One region of the Wenzhouxiangella sp. XN24 genome, then DNA from elsewhere that is predicted to be linked to it. Evidence: riboswitches for the same ligand, from Rfam matches in the RefSeq annotation. Region 1 holds a riboswitch; the other holds the start of a gene.
What was found. Region 1 has a riboswitch for cyclic di-GMP ahead of G6032_RS02505 (M23 family metallopeptidase). Riboswitches for the same ligand answer to the same signal wherever they lie in the genome.
Positions count from the first base shown of each region.

Region 1 (7,871 bases):
CGCGCGAAGCGGATTTCGCGCGACTCGCGCGGCTGGCGTTCGAAGCCGTCGGCGCGAGCGGCTGGGGTCGCGTCGATTTCCTGCTGCCGGCCGACGGCGTGCCGCGATTCCTGGAGGTCAACACGATCCCGGGCATGACCAGCCACAGCCTCGTGCCGATGGGCGCGCGGCAGGCCGGTATCGATTTCGACGAACTGGCCTGGCGCGTGCTGGAAACCAGTTTTGGCCGGGCGACGGCCGGGGAGGGGACGCATGGCACGCGCGGCTAAGTCCACCCGCCGGTCCCGGCGCACCGCCAGGCCCCGTTTCGAGTGGCGGTGGCCGGCCCTGCCCGCGTGGCCGTGGCGCCGGCTCGCAGGCGGCACCGTTATCGCGGCCGCGCTCGTGGCCGGGACCTGGGGCCTGGCGCTGTTGCTGGACCGTCCCATCCGCGCGGTGACCGTGCACGGACCGTTCGAGCGGGTCAGCGTGCTGCAGGTCGAAGCGGCGGTCGGCAGCCTGCGCACGGCAGGGTTCCTCGGCGTGCGGCTCGAGCAGTTGCGCGAACAGATCGTCGCCATCGACTGGGTGGACGACGCGATCGTGCGCCGTCGCTGGCCGGCGGAAATCGAGATCACCGTCATCGAACAGGCCCCCGCGGCGCGCTGGGGCGACAGCGGCCTGCTGAACACACGCGGCGAGCTGTTCGTGCAGGACGCGCGGCATGTCCCGGCGGAATTGCCGCGCCTCTCCGGGCCGGAGGGCAGCGAGGCCAGTGTGGCGCGGAAATATCTCGATGCCCGGGCGACGCTGGCCGCGACCGGCTTCCGGCTGCGGGTGCTGGAGCTGGACGAGCGCGGCTCATGGCGCATCGAGCTGAGCAACGGTGTGGAGCTGCGCCTCGGACGGCAGTCCTTCGAGACACGATTGCGGCGCTTCGCCCGCGTGGCCGCGCCATTGCTCACACCCCGGGTGGCCGAAGTCGGCTACGTGGACCTGCGCTACAGCCGCGGCTTCGCCGTCGGCTGGCGCGAGCGCGGCGCCGCGGCCGCAAGCAGCGAGGGACCTACGCACGATGGCTAAGCGCAACGCCAGGGAAACGATCGTCGGACTGGATATCGGCACCTCCAAGGTGGTCGCGATCGTCGGTGAACTCATGGAGGAAGGCGGGCTGGAGATCATCGGCATCGGCAGTCACCCCTCGCGCGGGCTGAAGAAGGGCGTGGTGGTCAATATCGAGTCCACCGTGCTGTCGATCCAGCGCGCGGTGGAGGAGGCCGAGCTGATGGCCGGCTGCGAGATCTCCGAGGTCTACGCGGGGATCGCGGGGAGCCACGTGCGCAGCCTCAACTCGCACGGCATCGTCGCCATCCGCGAGCGCGAAGTGACGCCGGGCGACGTGGACCGGGTGATCGACGCCGCGCGGGCGGTGGCCATTCCGGCCGACCAGAAGATCCTGCACATCATCCCGCAGGAATTCCTCATCGATCACCAGGAAGGGATCCGCGAGCCGATCGGCATGTCGGGCGTGCGCCTCGAGGCGAAGGTGCACATGGTCACCGGCGCCGAGTCCGCCGCGCAGAACATCATCAAGTGCGTGCAGCGCTGCGGCCTGACCGTCGTGGATATCGTGCTCGAACAGCTCGCCTCCAGCCACGCGGTGCTGTCCGAGGACGAGAAAGAACTCGGCGTCTGCCTGGTGGACATCGGCGGCGGCACCACCGACATCGCGGTGTTCTCCGGCGGCGCGATCCGCCACACGGCGGTGATCCCGATCGCCGGCGACCAGGTGACCAACGACATCGCGGTGTCCATGCGCACGCCGACGCAGTACGCCGAGGAAATCAAGATCCGCTATGCCTGCGCGCTGTCGCAGCTGGCGAACCCGGACGAGACCATCGAGGTGCCGAGCGTGGGCGACCGGCCGCCGCGGCGCCTCGCGCGCCAGACGCTGGCCGAGATCGTCGAGCCTCGCTACGAGGAGCTGTTCACGCTGATCCGCAACGAGGTCGCGCGCAGCGGCTTCGACGACATGATCGCGGCCGGCGTGGTGCTCACCGGCGGCAGTTCGAAGATGGAAGGCGCCATCGAGCTGGCGGAGGAAGTGTTCCACCTGCCGGTGCGCCTCGGCGTGCCGCACGGCGTGACCGGGCTGGCCGACGTGGTGCGCAACCCGATCCACGCGACCGGCGTCGGGCTGTTGAAGTACGCGCTGCACGAGATGCAGCACAAGCAAGGAGAGTCGCCGATGAGCGGCGGAATCAAGGACGTCTGGGCCCGCATGAAAGCGTGGTTCCAGGGCAATTTCTAAGTAACACAGGGGCGGGGTTCATCCCCGAGGAGAGCGGTAATGTTCGAACTGGTAGACGGATACAACACGAACGCGATCATCAAGGTGATCGGCGTGGGCGGAGGCGGCGGCAACGCCGTGTCCTACATGATGGAATGCGGCATCGACGGCGTGGAGTTCATCTGCGCCAACACGGACTCGCAGGCGCTGAAGAACTCGCGGGTGAAGTCCGCGATCCAGATCGGCTGCAACATCACCAAGGGGCTTGGCGCGGGGGCGAACCCGGACCTCGGGCGCCAGGCGGCGATGGAGGATCGCGATCGCATCCAGGAAGCCATCGAGGGCAGCGACATGCTGTTCATCACGGCGGGCATGGGCGGCGGCACCGGCACGGGCGCGGCGCCGATCGTCGCGCAGGTGGCCAAGGAGCTCGGCATCCTGACGGTGGCGGTCGTGACCAAGCCCTTCGGCATGGAGGGCCGCAAGCGCCTGGACATCGCGGAGAACGGCATCACCGAGTTGTCCAAGTACGTGGACTCGCTGATCACGATCCCGAACCAGAAGCTGCTCACGGTGCTGGGCAAGCAGACCACGCTGCTGGACGCCTTCAAGTCGGCCAACCAGGTGCTGCAGGGGGCGGTGCAGGGTATCGCCGAGCTGATCACCCGGCCCGGCCTGATCAACGTCGACTTCGCCGACGTGCGCACCGTGATGTCCGAGATGGGCATGGCGATGATGGGCACGGGGCGCGGCACCGGCGAGGACCGGGCGCGCGAGGCCGCCGAAGCGGCGATTTCCAGCCCGCTGCTGGAGGACATCAACCTCGAGGGTGCCAAGGGCATCCTGGTGAACGTCACGGCGGGGATGGACCTGTCGATCGGTGAGTTCGACGAGGTCGGCAACGTGGTCAAGGAAAGGGCCTCCGACGACGCCACGGTGGTGATCGGTACGGTCATCGATCCGTCCATGGAGGGCGAGGTGCGCGTCACGGTCGTCGCCACGGGGCTCGGCGGGGTGGTGCGCCAGCGCGAACCCGAGTTGCGCGTGGCCAGCAGCACCCGCCGCCAGCCGCGTGTGCGGCAGGGCGTCGGCATCGGACCCGTGAACTACAACGAGCTGGACGCGCCGCCGGTGGTGAGGCGGCGTGCCGAGGAGGTCGAAGAGCAGGAAGTCGAGGCGCCGAAGCGGGCCGTCGGCCAGAGCTTCGACTACCGGGCCGACCCCGAGATGCTCGATATCCCGGCTTTCCTGCGCCGCCAGGCCGACTGAGACCGGTACGATGCCTCCCGGGGGAGCCCCGCTCTTCCTCCCCCGGGAGGCGTCCGTTTTAGCATTTTGTGAAAATTATGTTACCTTGTCTCGTTAGTTTGCCCTGAGAAGCGTAACGGCTGGCTGCCTTACGCTCCTTTCATGTGGGCGCACCGAACACGACGGGGCCGTAGCGGCCCCGGCGCTCCGGCCGGGCCGGGCGCGACACGGAGAGGCGTGATGCTGAAACAGCGGACCCTGAAAAACACTATCCGGGCGACGGGCGTCGGCCTGCACACCGGCGAGAAAGTCCTCATGACGCTGGGACCGGCCCCGGTCAATTCCGGCATCGTGTTTCGCCGCAGCGACCTGGACCCGGCCCCGCAGATTCGCGCGGACGGCATGCTGGTCGGCGAGACCACCCTCGGGACGACCCTCGTGCAGGACGGCGTGCGCGTGGCCACGGTCGAGCACCTGATGTCGGCTTTCGCCGGCCTCGGCATCGACAACGCGACGGTCGAACTGTCCGCGACGGAAGTGCCGATCATGGATGGCAGCGCCGGGCCGTTCGTGTTCCTGATCCAGTCCGCCGGGATCGCGGAACAGTCCGCCGCCAAGCGTTTCATCCGCATCCGCCGGCCGGTGGAGGTCCACGAGGGCGACAAGTGGGCGCGTTTCACCCCCTTCGACGGCTTCAAGGTCAATTTCGAGATCGAATTCGATCACCCGGTGTTCAAGCGCCATGCCCAGACTGCCTCGATGGACTTCGGCACGACCTCGTTTCTCCGCGAGATCAGCCGCGCGCGCACCTTCGGCTTCATGCGCGACATGGAGTTCCTGCGCTCGATGAACCTCGGTCGCGGCGGCAGCCTCGACAACGCCATCGTGCTCGACGACTACCGGATCCTCAACGACGACGGGCTGCGCTACGAGAACGAGTTCGTGCGCCACAAGATTCTCGACGCCATCGGCGACCTCTACCTGCTCGGTCACAGCATCATCGGCGAGTTCAGCGGCTACAAGTCCGGGCACGGCCTGAACAACCAGTTGCTGCGCGAACTGGTGCGCAACGAATCCGCCTGGGAAGAAGTGACCTATGCGGACGAGCGCGACGCGCCCTTGAGCTTTGCCGCCGCCGCGGCCTGAGCCTGATCGCCGCGGCTCGGCGGGCGGGCCGGACCTCGATCGCCGCAGCTCAGCGCGTCGGCCGGACCTTGACGTGCACGCGGGTCACGGCGCCGTCGTAACGCGGCGCGAGGCGCGCGACGAGCTCCGGGGCATGAAAACGAATGCGGGTCGCCCAGGCGGCGCTGTCGGCCAGGATCACGACGGTATGCTCGTGCAGGACGGCGCCGGTGACGTGGGCCGCCAGTTCATCCGGCAACAGGGTACGCACGCGGGCATCGAGCTCGCCCGCCTCCCGGGCCCTCAGGACGAGCTGCGACAGGTCGTTTCCGGCCAGCAAGTCCTTGAGCTGCTTGGGTTCTCCGCGAGTGATGTGGTTTTCCCCGAGTTGAGTGAGCGGTGATTTTGCGGCATAGTGGCTAAGCTTGTAAAAGGCAAAGGCGTCGAGAGGCGCCGGCGCAAAGCCACCGGTCTGAGGTTTCCGGTCCTGGTGGGCCGGACTGGCGACAGCGGAGCTGCCGAGCATGACTGAACGAAAAACCAGCAACATACCTGGCCGAAACCGGTTCGCCGGACGCCCGTTGCCTGTCGTCCCGTCCCCCGGGAGGCGGTCGTGAACCTGCTGGTATTCACTTCCCGCACCGGACGCACCCGCCAGGTTCCCCTGAGCCCGCGACCCGTGCTGCTGGTTTCCCTGGCTGTTCTCGCGCTCGTGTTCGTGGCGGGCCTCCTGGCCGGCCGCATTTCCCAGCCCGAAGAAGAGCCGGCGATCATCGCCGAGCTGCGCGCCACCCTCGAGGCCCAGCAGGACGAACTCGCCGCCATCCGCGACCAGTCCGGACGCAATCTCGACGCGCTGGCCATCCGCCTCGGCCAGCTGTCCGCCCACATCACCCGCCTGGACGCCCTCGGGCAGCGCCTCGTGACCATGGCGGATCTCGAGGACGGCGAGTTCAATTTCGGCTCCATGCCGCCGCAGGGCGGGCCCGACCCGGTCGAGGACGCGGCCTCGCTGCGCTCCGGCGAGATCTCCGTGCTGCTCGACGAGCTCGAGTACCAGATCGCGGATCGCACCCGCCAGCTCGACGTACTCGAGGCGCTGCTGTTCAACCGCCGCCTCAACGATGAAGTCCGCCTCGAGGGGCGTCCCATTCGCGGCGGCTGGACCTCTTCGGGCTACGGCTATCGCACCGATCCGTTCACCGGCAAGCGCGCCTTCCACAGCGGGCTCGATTTCGTCAGCCCGGCGGGCAGTGACGTGCTGGCGATCGCCGCGGGCGTCGTCACTTTCTCCGGCAAGCGCGCCAACTACGGTTACCTGATCGAGATCGATCACGGCAACGGCCTCGTCACCCGCTACGGCCATAACACCGAAAACCTGGTGACGGTCGGCGACGCCGTGAAGAAGGGCGAGGTGATCGCCCTGGTGGGTTCGACCGGCCGCTCGACCGCGCCCCACGTTCACCTGGAAGTGATCGAGAACGGCCGGCACGTCAATCCGCGCCAGTACCTGAAGTGACGCCGCGAGGCGCCGACGCGCGCGGTTTCGGCGGCCGGCAGTTTCCCCCTTGGGCTCGAGGCCGTAAAATACGCGGTCTTTGAGCGTCGGCGGCGCCCGTCGCCGCCAGCCACAGAATCTTTTCACGGGCGCCCGCGCCGCGAGCGTGCCCCGAGGTATCCAGCAGTGCGCAATCTGTTCGCAGGGATTTTCGGCAGCCGTAACCAGCGACTGCTCAAGAGCTATTCGAAAAACGTCAAGCAGATCAACGCGCTGGAGGAGACCGTCAGCGCCCTGTCGCCGGAGGACATGAAGGCCCGCACCGCCGAGCTGAAGGCCGAGGTCGAGGCCGGCAAGACGCTCGACGCCGTGCTGCCGGAAGCCTTCGCCCTGGCCCGCGAGGCGGCGAAACGGGCCCTGGGCATGCGCCATTTCGACGTCCAGCTGATCGGCGGCATGGCGCTGCACGAGGGCAAGATCTCGGAAATGCGCACCGGCGAAGGCAAGACGCTGGTCGCGACCCTGCCGGCCTACCTGAACGCCCTGTCCGGCAAGGGCGTGCACATCGTCACCGTCAACGAGTACCTCGCGCAGCGCGACGCCGAGTGGATGGGACCGGTGTACGAGACGCTCGGCCTCACGGTCGGCGTCATCCGCTCCAACCAGGATCCGGCCGAGAAGCATGCGGCCTACGGCGCCGACATCACCTACGGCACGAACAACGAGTTCGGTTTCGACTACCTGCGCGACAACCTCGCCTTCAGCCTCGAGCAGCGCTCGCAGCGCGGCCTGAACTTCGCGATCGTCGACGAGGTCGACTCGATCCTCATCGACGAGGCGCGCACCCCGCTGATCATTTCCGGTCCGGCCGAGGACAGCACCGAGACCTACCTGAGGGTGAACCAGCTCGTGCCGCAGCTCGAGCCGCAGGTCGAGAAGGAAGGGCCCGGCGATTTCAGCGTCGATGAGAAAGCCAAGCAGGCCTTTCTCACCGAAGAGGGCCACGCCAAGGTGGAGGCCCTGATGGCCTCGGCCGGGCTGATCCAGCCGGGCGAAAGCCTTTACGACGCGCGCAACATCATGCTGATGCAGCACCTGGCCGCCGCCCTGCGCGCGCATTTCATCTATCGCCGCGACGTCGAGTACATCGTCAAGGACGGCGAGGTCATCATCGTGGACGAGTTCACCGGCCGCACCATGCCGGGACGCCGCTGGTCGGACGGCCTGCACCAGGCAATCGAGGCCAAGGAAGGGGTCAAGGTCCGCCAGGAGAACCAGACGCTCGCCTCGATCACTTTCCAGAACTTCTTCCGCATGTACGAGACCCTGTCCGGCATGACGGGCACGGCCGACACGGAGGCCTTCGAGTTCCAGCAGATCTACGGTCTCGAGGTCGTGGTGATCCCGACCCACCGCCCCATGATCCGCGCCGACCACGCGGACCTGGTCTACCTGACGAAGAAAGACAAGTTCGACGCCATCCTCGACGACATCCGCGACTGCCGTGAACGCGGCCAGCCGGTGCTCGTGGGCACGACGTCCATCGAGACCTCCGAGCTGTTGTCCAGCGTCATGACCAAGGAGAAGATCGGCCACGAGGTGCTCAACGCCAAGCAGCACGCCCGCGAGGCGGAAATCGTGGCGCAGGCGGGGCGGCCCGGCGCGGTGACCATCGCCACCAACATGGCGGGGCGCGGCACCGACATCGTGCTCGGCGGCAGCATCGTCGCG
Region 1 is NZ_JAAMFG010000021.1:235,563-243,433, forward strand. Features, by position in the region: gene G6032_RS02475 (D-alanine--D-alanine ligase) at 1-269, shown strand, start outside; gene G6032_RS02480 (cell division protein FtsQ/DivIB) at 253-1,062, shown strand; gene ftsA (cell division protein FtsA) at 1,055-2,290, shown strand; gene ftsZ (cell division protein FtsZ) at 2,330-3,538, shown strand; gene lpxC (UDP-3-O-acyl-N-acetylglucosamine deacetylase) at 3,758-4,663, shown strand; gene G6032_RS02500 (DciA family protein) at 4,713-4,982, opposite strand; cyclic di-GMP riboswitch class I at 5,066-5,165, shown strand; gene G6032_RS02505 (M23 family metallopeptidase) at 5,256-6,161, shown strand; gene secA (preprotein translocase subunit SecA) at 6,327-7,871, shown strand, end outside.

Region 2 (7,871 bases), on a different contig from region 1:
GCAACTCGCAATAACCACTCTCCGGCCATTCGAACGGATGCGCCACCACCCCGGCGCGCACCATGTTCAGGTCGATGTAACTCATGCACCGGAGCAGGTGGCCGTCACTCGCGACCGCGGTCGCGTGATACCGGTCCTGCCAGAAGGCGCCGCTCCGCTTGCGGCGGTCGTTGTGCTCTTGCCCGGTCCGCCCCGCCACGAGCCGCATGGCCGCGGCGATTTCGCCGTTGCGCTGGTCGCGCACCAGCAGGTGGATGTGGTTGCAGGTCACGATGTAGTTCAGCACGCACAGTCCATAGCGACGCTGCGCCTCGAACAACCAGTAGAGCCAGCGCCGACGATCGATCCGCGCCTTCAGCAGGAATTCGCGCTGGTGGCAGCGCTGGGTGATATGCCAGACGTGGCCGGGGATGAATACGCGGTTGGCGCGCGGCATGGGTCTTGGTTCCTTACAACGCGATTTCAGGCGCTGTATTTGCATCCTAAGCGCCGATCGCGGTGCTTATGAGGGTCTTTATCGTTAGATTGCATGGAGATAACGCGGTCCGACCCGAGGCAAGCCCCGAGGCAGACCCAAAACCGTGACGCACGTCTTGTCGACCAGCTTTACGACTACCGCGCCGCGCGCCATCGACACCTAAGATATTGTCATTATTTATAGATAGTTACGCGTTCTGGCATGATAACTGCATGCCTCACTCAATCACTCATCATCGGATTGACGCGCATGAAGAACCTCAATCGTATCGCCGCCGCTCTCGCGCTCAGCTTGTTCGGCTTTGCAGCCCATGCGGCGCCGATCATCACCTTCAACAGCGCTGACGCCTCAGATGGCAGCGGCCTGACGACACCGGTCGCAGGCGCGACGGTCATCGATTTCAACGATGACAGCCTTCTCAACACAAGAGGTCCTGCAGGTTTCTTTGGTCAAGGCGGTGTCGTAAAAGGGTCGTCGAGCGGCGCATATGCGGCACCCGCCGGCAACACGACGCAGTACCTGTCCGTGGCCCTTGGCCAGCGCGCCGGTTCCCACACCATCACTTTCGATACCGGCGTCACGTACAACTACTTCGGCCTTTACTGGGGTTCGATCGACGACTACAACACGCTGTCGTTCTTCAATGGTGCAACCGAAGTGCTCACGCTCACCGGAGCACAGGTCATCGCCAACCCGAACTTCTTCGGCAACCAGACGGCCGACCCGGCGAACCGCTACGTCAACATCTTCCTGGGCGCCACCAGCTACGACAAGATCGTGATCAGCACCACGCAGTTCGCCTTCGAGTCCGACAACCACGCGTTCGCGCAGGTGCCGGAGCCTGGCACATTGGCGCTGCTCGGCCTCGGCCTCATCGGCGCGGGCGCCCTGCGTCGTCGCCGGAGCCAGTAAGACAACGAAGGGGAGGTGCGCCGACCCCGCTCCTTACAGCGACCGACGCAACATGACAAAGGGCAGCCGCAAGGCTGCCCTTTTCTTTTCGTCAATCGATCCCCAGGGCGCCGGTAGCTTGACCGATTTGGCATTTCTCGCCGCCCGACGATTGCTATGATGCGAACCCGTCAACTCCCCGGAGAACACAGATGGCGCAAGGGATTCTCGTCACCGGCGGTGCCGGCTACATCGGCAGCCACGTGGCGCGACAACTCGGCGAAGCCGGCGAGCGTGTCGTAACGCTCGACAACCTGTGTACCGGGTTTCGCGAAGCCGTGACGCATGGCGAACTGGTGATCGGCGATACCGGTGACCAGGCGCTCGTGAGCCGCGTCCTGGCCGAGCACGACATCGACACGATCATGCACTTCGCAGCGCATACCGTGGTCCCGGAATCGGTCACCGATCCGCTGAAGTACTACCGGAACAACACCTGCGCGACGCGGAATCTCCTGCAGTGCGCTGCCGAGGCCGGGGTGAAGCACATCGTGTTCTCGTCCACGGCCGCCGTGTACGGCCTGCCGCCGGGCGGCGTCGCGAGCGAAGACACGCCGACGGCGCCGATCAACGCTTATGGCACGTCCAAGCTGATGAGCGAGTGGATGCTGCGGGATCTCGCGGCGGCGGGTGGCCCGTCATACGTCGCGCTGCGTTACTTCAATGTGGCCGGCAGCGATCCCGAAGGGCGCATCGGCCAATCCACGCCGAATGCCACGCTGCTGGTGAAGGTCGCGTGCGAAGTGGTGGTTGGGAAACGCGAAGCGCTCACCATTTTTGGCACCGACTACGACACGCCGGACGGCACTGGCGTGCGTGACTACATCCATGTCGAAGACCTGGCCACCGCGCATCTCGATGCGTTGCGCTGGTTGCGCGACGGCGGCGAACCAAAGGTGCTCAACTGCGGCTACGGGCACGGCTACAGTGTGCGTGAAGTTGCGCAGGCCTTCGAACGCGTCACTGGCGAGCCGCTGCCCGTGCGCGAGGCCGAGCGTCGCGCCGGCGATCCGCCGACGCTGGTTGCGAACGCGAGCCGCATCCGCGAGCTGTTTGGCTGGACGCCGAAGCACGACGACCTGGACCAGATCGTCGCCTCCTCGCTGGCCTGGGAGCGGGCGCCGCGGTACAGCGCGTAGACCACCCGGCTTTTTGTCGAAATTCCTTACAATTTCTGATTCTCGAACGCTGTCGCGCCGCAATAACGGCATTTATTTCAGTCGGTTGAGACTATGGTACGAAACTTGTATGTCTCTCCACGAACGGGATTCACATCCCGGATGACGGTTTAGAACGAAACTGCGCGGATCAGGCGCGAGGGAATGAAAAAATGAACTTGACTCAGAGATACAAGACTTTCGGCGCGGCAGCGAGCCTTTTGGCATTGTCTGCGTTGGGGACCGGCGTTGCGTCCGCTGGGCCGATTTTCGTTGACGACACTTCCAGCGGAATCACAGGCGAATACCTTGGCGAGGACTGCATTGCCGCAACCTGCGTACAACTCGGCGACCGCTACACCGTAAGCGGTGGCGCTGTTATTGCTCCCGCTGAATTCGAGCCCGGCGACTACAAGACTCCCGGGTGGGACTCGTCCGACCCGGACAAGACGTTGTCATATAACGTGACCAGCAGTAAAAATGTGCCTCCGGGCGCAATCAGTAAGATCGTCATCTCCGACCTGGACGGCGCGTTCGATTTCTACTGGGGATCGGTGGACTCGTACAACGTGGTGACGTTCTTCTCCGGCGGTAGCAACGTCCTGGCCATCACTGGCACGACGCTGAGTTCTATTGGTGGGGGCACCGCGAACAATTTCGGTTTCGATGCCTACGTCAGTTTCGTCGGCAAGTTTGATAAAGTTGAACTCTCAAGCGCCAACGGCGTCGCCTTCGAGGTGGCAACTGCTGTACCGGAGCCTGGCACACTGGCTCTGTTGGGACTTGGCCTGATCGGCGTTGGCTTCGCGCGTAGACGCGCTGCTGCCTGAACTGATTCGGAAGGACGGGTTTCCGTCGATCCGTAGACCGACGCAAAAGCCCCCTGCAACGAAGTTGCAGGGGGCTTTTCTTTTTCGAGCCACACCTTTGCAAGAATGATGGCGTCGCTCGCGTCGGCTATACCAAGGCATTTCACCGCAATGCCCCCCCGGAGTGCGATTCAGGCTTTAAGCGAGTTGACCGGCCTTAGAAGCCGTTTTTACCCAAGAGAAATCCATTCTAAGCCTTCTAAAAAGGGCGTATTTTGCCCTTTCTCTATTTATTTCATACACTTACTACGGTCCGACCCCAACCAGCCAACCAGAGTGTGACCCCCGTCACACTTCCCATCTCTCCCCCCAAACCCGCGCCAAATACCTATTGCACCCCACCCCGACCGGGCGTAGAACTACCCCCACTGACAAGGGCAAACTCGTCGAAAGGCGGGGACGCAAAGCCACCGGTCTAAGGGACAAGGTCCTACGACAGCGGGGTTGCCAAAGAACCGGATCGCGCTACTCCCCCTCCCAGGGCGCCCTCCAGCCAAACGGCAACCTCCTGTACCAAAGACCCCCGAACGGCCAAGCCTCTCGGCGGTTTCCCCTGTCGGTACATCCCGGAAACGGGCGATACGTAAAGACTTACGAAAGTCGAGGCCACTGAAAAAGGCAAACTCACTGAAAGGTGAGGACGCAAAGCCACCGGTCTAAGGAACCCAACGCAGGGTTCTACGATAGCGGGGCCGCCAGAAAACATGGAAAGACATTCTTCATATCTCAGGCTGCAACGCCGCTCCAGGTTAGCGAGCCTCTTTCCCTCTCCGGCGCGTCCGATCCGGCGCGGTCCTGTCCGCGCACTGCAATGCACTGCTACCCGTGAGTTCAACTTTTCCGTGGCCATGATGCGAAGCGAGGTTTCGCCATGGCTACCTGGAACACACTTCTAAAGTCGCGTTTCACCGCACTGACGGTTGCATTCCTGCTGACGACGCTGAGCGGCTGCGGCAGCGAGAGCGATGACACCGCGGCGGCCGTGACGCCGCCGCCGCCAAGCAGCACGACGCCGCCCCCCAGCACGACCCCGCCAATCGATCCCGAGGTCGAAACCCACATCACCGGCAGCGTCGGCGACGGCCCCATCATCGGCGCCCGCGTCCGCGTCCTCGCCAACACCGGCCTCCTGCTCAGCGAAAGCACCAGCGGCAGCACCGCCGACTACGACGTCAGGATCAAGACCCAGGGCAAGCATTACGCACTCACGATTCGCGCCGACCAGGGCACCGACCTCGTCACCGGACTCGCTCCCGATTTCGAACTGGTCGCCGTCCTGCATAGCCCGTCGAACCGCACCGTCAAGAACCTGAACCCCTTCTCGACGCTGATCTTCGAAGCCGCCCGCATGAACGGCGGCGTCAGCAACGAGACCGTCACTGCCGCCAGCCACGCCGTCGTCACGCGCTACGGCTTCGGTCTCGACACGGCGGTGATCGCCGATCCCGTCGAGACCCCGATCACCGACGAAAACATCCACATGATCGTCCGCTCCAGCGAAACGCTCGGCGAAATGATCCGTCGCACCCGCGATGCCATGACCGCTACCGGCAGCACCATGGACGGGGACGCCATCATGCAGGCCCTCGCGTCCGACCTGATCGACGGCTGGATCGACGGCATGGGCGGCCTCGAAAGCCGCTCCCGGATCGCCGCGGTCGCCAACGTCGCCAGCGCAGCCGTCCTGCTCGAGACCATGAGCAACGAATTGCGCGTGTACGACGTGAATGCGACCGACGCGATGGACCAGGCCGTGCGCCAGGTCCGCCCCAACGCCGACCCGGACGCCTCGGTCAGCACCCTGCCGATCCCCGCGACGGCGTTCGTCCAGGCCAGCCGCCTGCTGCGCGCTGCACAACAGATCAACAACGATCCGGCCATCGCGGCGGCCATTTCGGTCATGGACGCGGCCGCACCCGGCACGAGTCCTGTCGACCTCGCCGCGCAGCTCCCCGCCGACCTGCAGACGGCCCTGCGCCAGGCGACGCTCGACACCGCATATGCGCCCGAGGCGCAGGTGGACGCGATCAACGCCCAGGCCCGCGTGGCGGCACCTCAAGAACCGACCCCGGAACCGACCCCGGAACCGACCCCGGAACCGACCCCGGAACCGACCCCGGAACCGACCCCTGAGCCCGACCCCGAGCCGACCCCTGAGCCCGACCCCGAGCCGACCCCTGAGCCCGACCCCGAGCCGACTCCTGAGCCTGAGCCCGACCCCGAGCCGATCCCGGATCCGGTCCCTGTCAACCAGGCTCCCCAGATCTCCGGCACGCCTGCGACCACCGAGCTGCAGGTCAACGACGGGTGGAACTTCACGCCAAACGCGTCTGACCCCGAGGGCGATCCGCTGACCTTCTCGGTCACCGGTAAGCCCAGGTGGATGAGCCTGAACGCCTCGAACGGACACCTGCAGGGCACCCCCGGCGTCGGCGATGTCGGTACCACCGGACCGATCACGATCTCCGTGACCGACGGCGAGTACACCGTCAGCCTCCCGGCATTCACCCTGACGGTGCTTGCGCCGCCGCCGGTCACCGGCTCGGCCACACTGAGCTGGGCCCCGCCGACCGAGCGCGTGGACGGCTCGGCGATGGGCACGGTCGCCAGTTACAAGATCTACTACAGCCTCAACGGCTCGCAGCTGGACCAGGTCATCACACTGCCCGGCGGCACGACCAGCCACCAGATCCAGGACCTCGGTCAGGGCACGTGGTATTTCGCGGTCACCGCCATATGCGCCGATGGTCTCGAAAGCACCAAGTCAGCCGTCGTGAGCAAGACGATCCAGTAACGGTCTCGGGAGCAGTGCAACGGTCCCCTGGGACCGGTTCCCATGCGCGGGCTGCGCGAGTGGCCCGCGCATTTTTTTGGCCGGGGAAAAGTGTGACGTGGCTCACGTCGGCGGACTTTACAGACCCGGCTGCGGGGCGCGATGGGTAAATTCATAAAATGATGTTTTTATTCGTTATTTTCGAGTTGGCACGCCTTGTGCATCATGAAACGCAACTAAGTAATTCGTTCGTGACCCAAGGTAACATCCATGATTCGCAAGTCATCCCTTTTCGCTCTCTCCGCCGTCGCAGCCCTGGCTGTTGCCGGTGTTGCCCATGCCGGCCCAATTACCTACCAGATCAGCGCCAACGACCTGACTGCTGCCAAGAATGCCGAACTGGCCTTCCTGAGCACCCTCCAGGCGGGTTACACCACCGAGGATTTCGAAGACGTCGCCGACGTTGACGATAACACCCAATACCTGTCGATCATGACGTCTGTCGGCGAATTCGTAAGCGAAGTGCCGGGCACGGGCGGGGCGTGCGACAACGTGTCCATGGGCTACGACTGCGATGAGGGCCTCGCCATTCTGAACGGAGACCCCGGCACGAACCCGTTCTCCGGCCGCTTTAATACCACGGACCCGGGTAACAAGTGGCTCGACAGCTTCGACGCCCAGAAATTCCTGTTCAATGTGGCGGCGGGCAACAATGCCGTGGGTTTCTTCATCACAGACCCCAACGATGCTGGCGGGAGCTTCGATTTCGAAACCACTGACGGCACGTTTACCTTGTCGATCGATGACATCTTCAAAGGCAAGCTTGGCAACAAGGGCGTGTTCTACGTGTCCTTCTTCTCTGAGTTGGACATCGAGAGCATCCGGATTGTCACCAACAACGGGAACGACGGCTTCGGCGTCGACGACGTTACCGTCGGTCGCGTGCCCGAGCCCGGCACCCTCGCCCTCCTCGGTCTCGGCCTGCTGGGCGCCGGGATGATGCGCCGCCGCGGCTAGACACAGACACGTCTACGACTCCTTGGAGTCGACCTTGCAAGGGCCCCTTTCGGGGCCCTTTCTTTTTCGGACTTAGCCGACGCCCACGACGCCCGGGCCGAGTCGCACCCTCTCATCCTCATCCGCGCTGTCCCAACCCAGCGCCCGCGCAAATCTGCGCACGCCCCAACCACCAAAACGTCCTCGGACACGCGAAAACACACCCCCAAGGAAGCTGATTTCCGCATAGCAGCACGGATTTGCCCACGACGGTTCATGCCAAATCTAGAAAAACGCCACAACAGCACCTCGACAATTGGTTAAAGATTCGCCACAAGCTGCCGATTTATAAGGTGAATCGGGCTTCGAAATCCGACGTTATCCGCGCAACTTTATGTTTGTTAATAAAAATTTCGCCAAACCCTTGTTGTTTGACTTAATTACTGATGCTAGAAAAGCGCATCTTTCAGCCCTACCTGCGCCGGGTGGCGCCTCCTTCCACCCGACCGAGGTCATATGGAACAACGGCAAACGAGCGGTTCGCGATTCGTGCCGATCATCGCCTGCCTGGTGCTGGCGGGATGTTTTGGCGACAACGACATTGCTGGTGCGCCGGGCGGCAACCAGCCTCCCCCGGGCGCCGGACA
Region 2 is NZ_JAAMFG010000034.1:663,461-671,331, forward strand. Features, by position in the region: gene G6032_RS10815 (transposase) at 1-436, opposite strand, end outside; gene G6032_RS10820 (PEP-CTERM sorting domain-containing protein) at 728-1,390, shown strand; gene galE (UDP-glucose 4-epimerase GalE) at 1,582-2,568, shown strand; gene G6032_RS15495 (PEP-CTERM sorting domain-containing protein) at 2,760-3,416, shown strand; cyclic di-GMP riboswitch class I at 3,822-3,907, shown strand; cyclic di-GMP riboswitch class I at 4,063-4,155, shown strand; gene G6032_RS10835 (putative Ig domain-containing protein) at 4,327-6,249, shown strand; gene G6032_RS10840 (PEP-CTERM sorting domain-containing protein) at 6,499-7,245, shown strand; gene G6032_RS10845 (putative Ig domain-containing protein) at 7,741-7,871, shown strand, end outside.
Region 2: it holds a riboswitch for cyclic di-GMP, as region 1 does, so the genes downstream of both, G6032_RS10835 (putative Ig domain-containing protein) here and G6032_RS02505 (M23 family metallopeptidase) in region 1, are expected to answer to the same signal.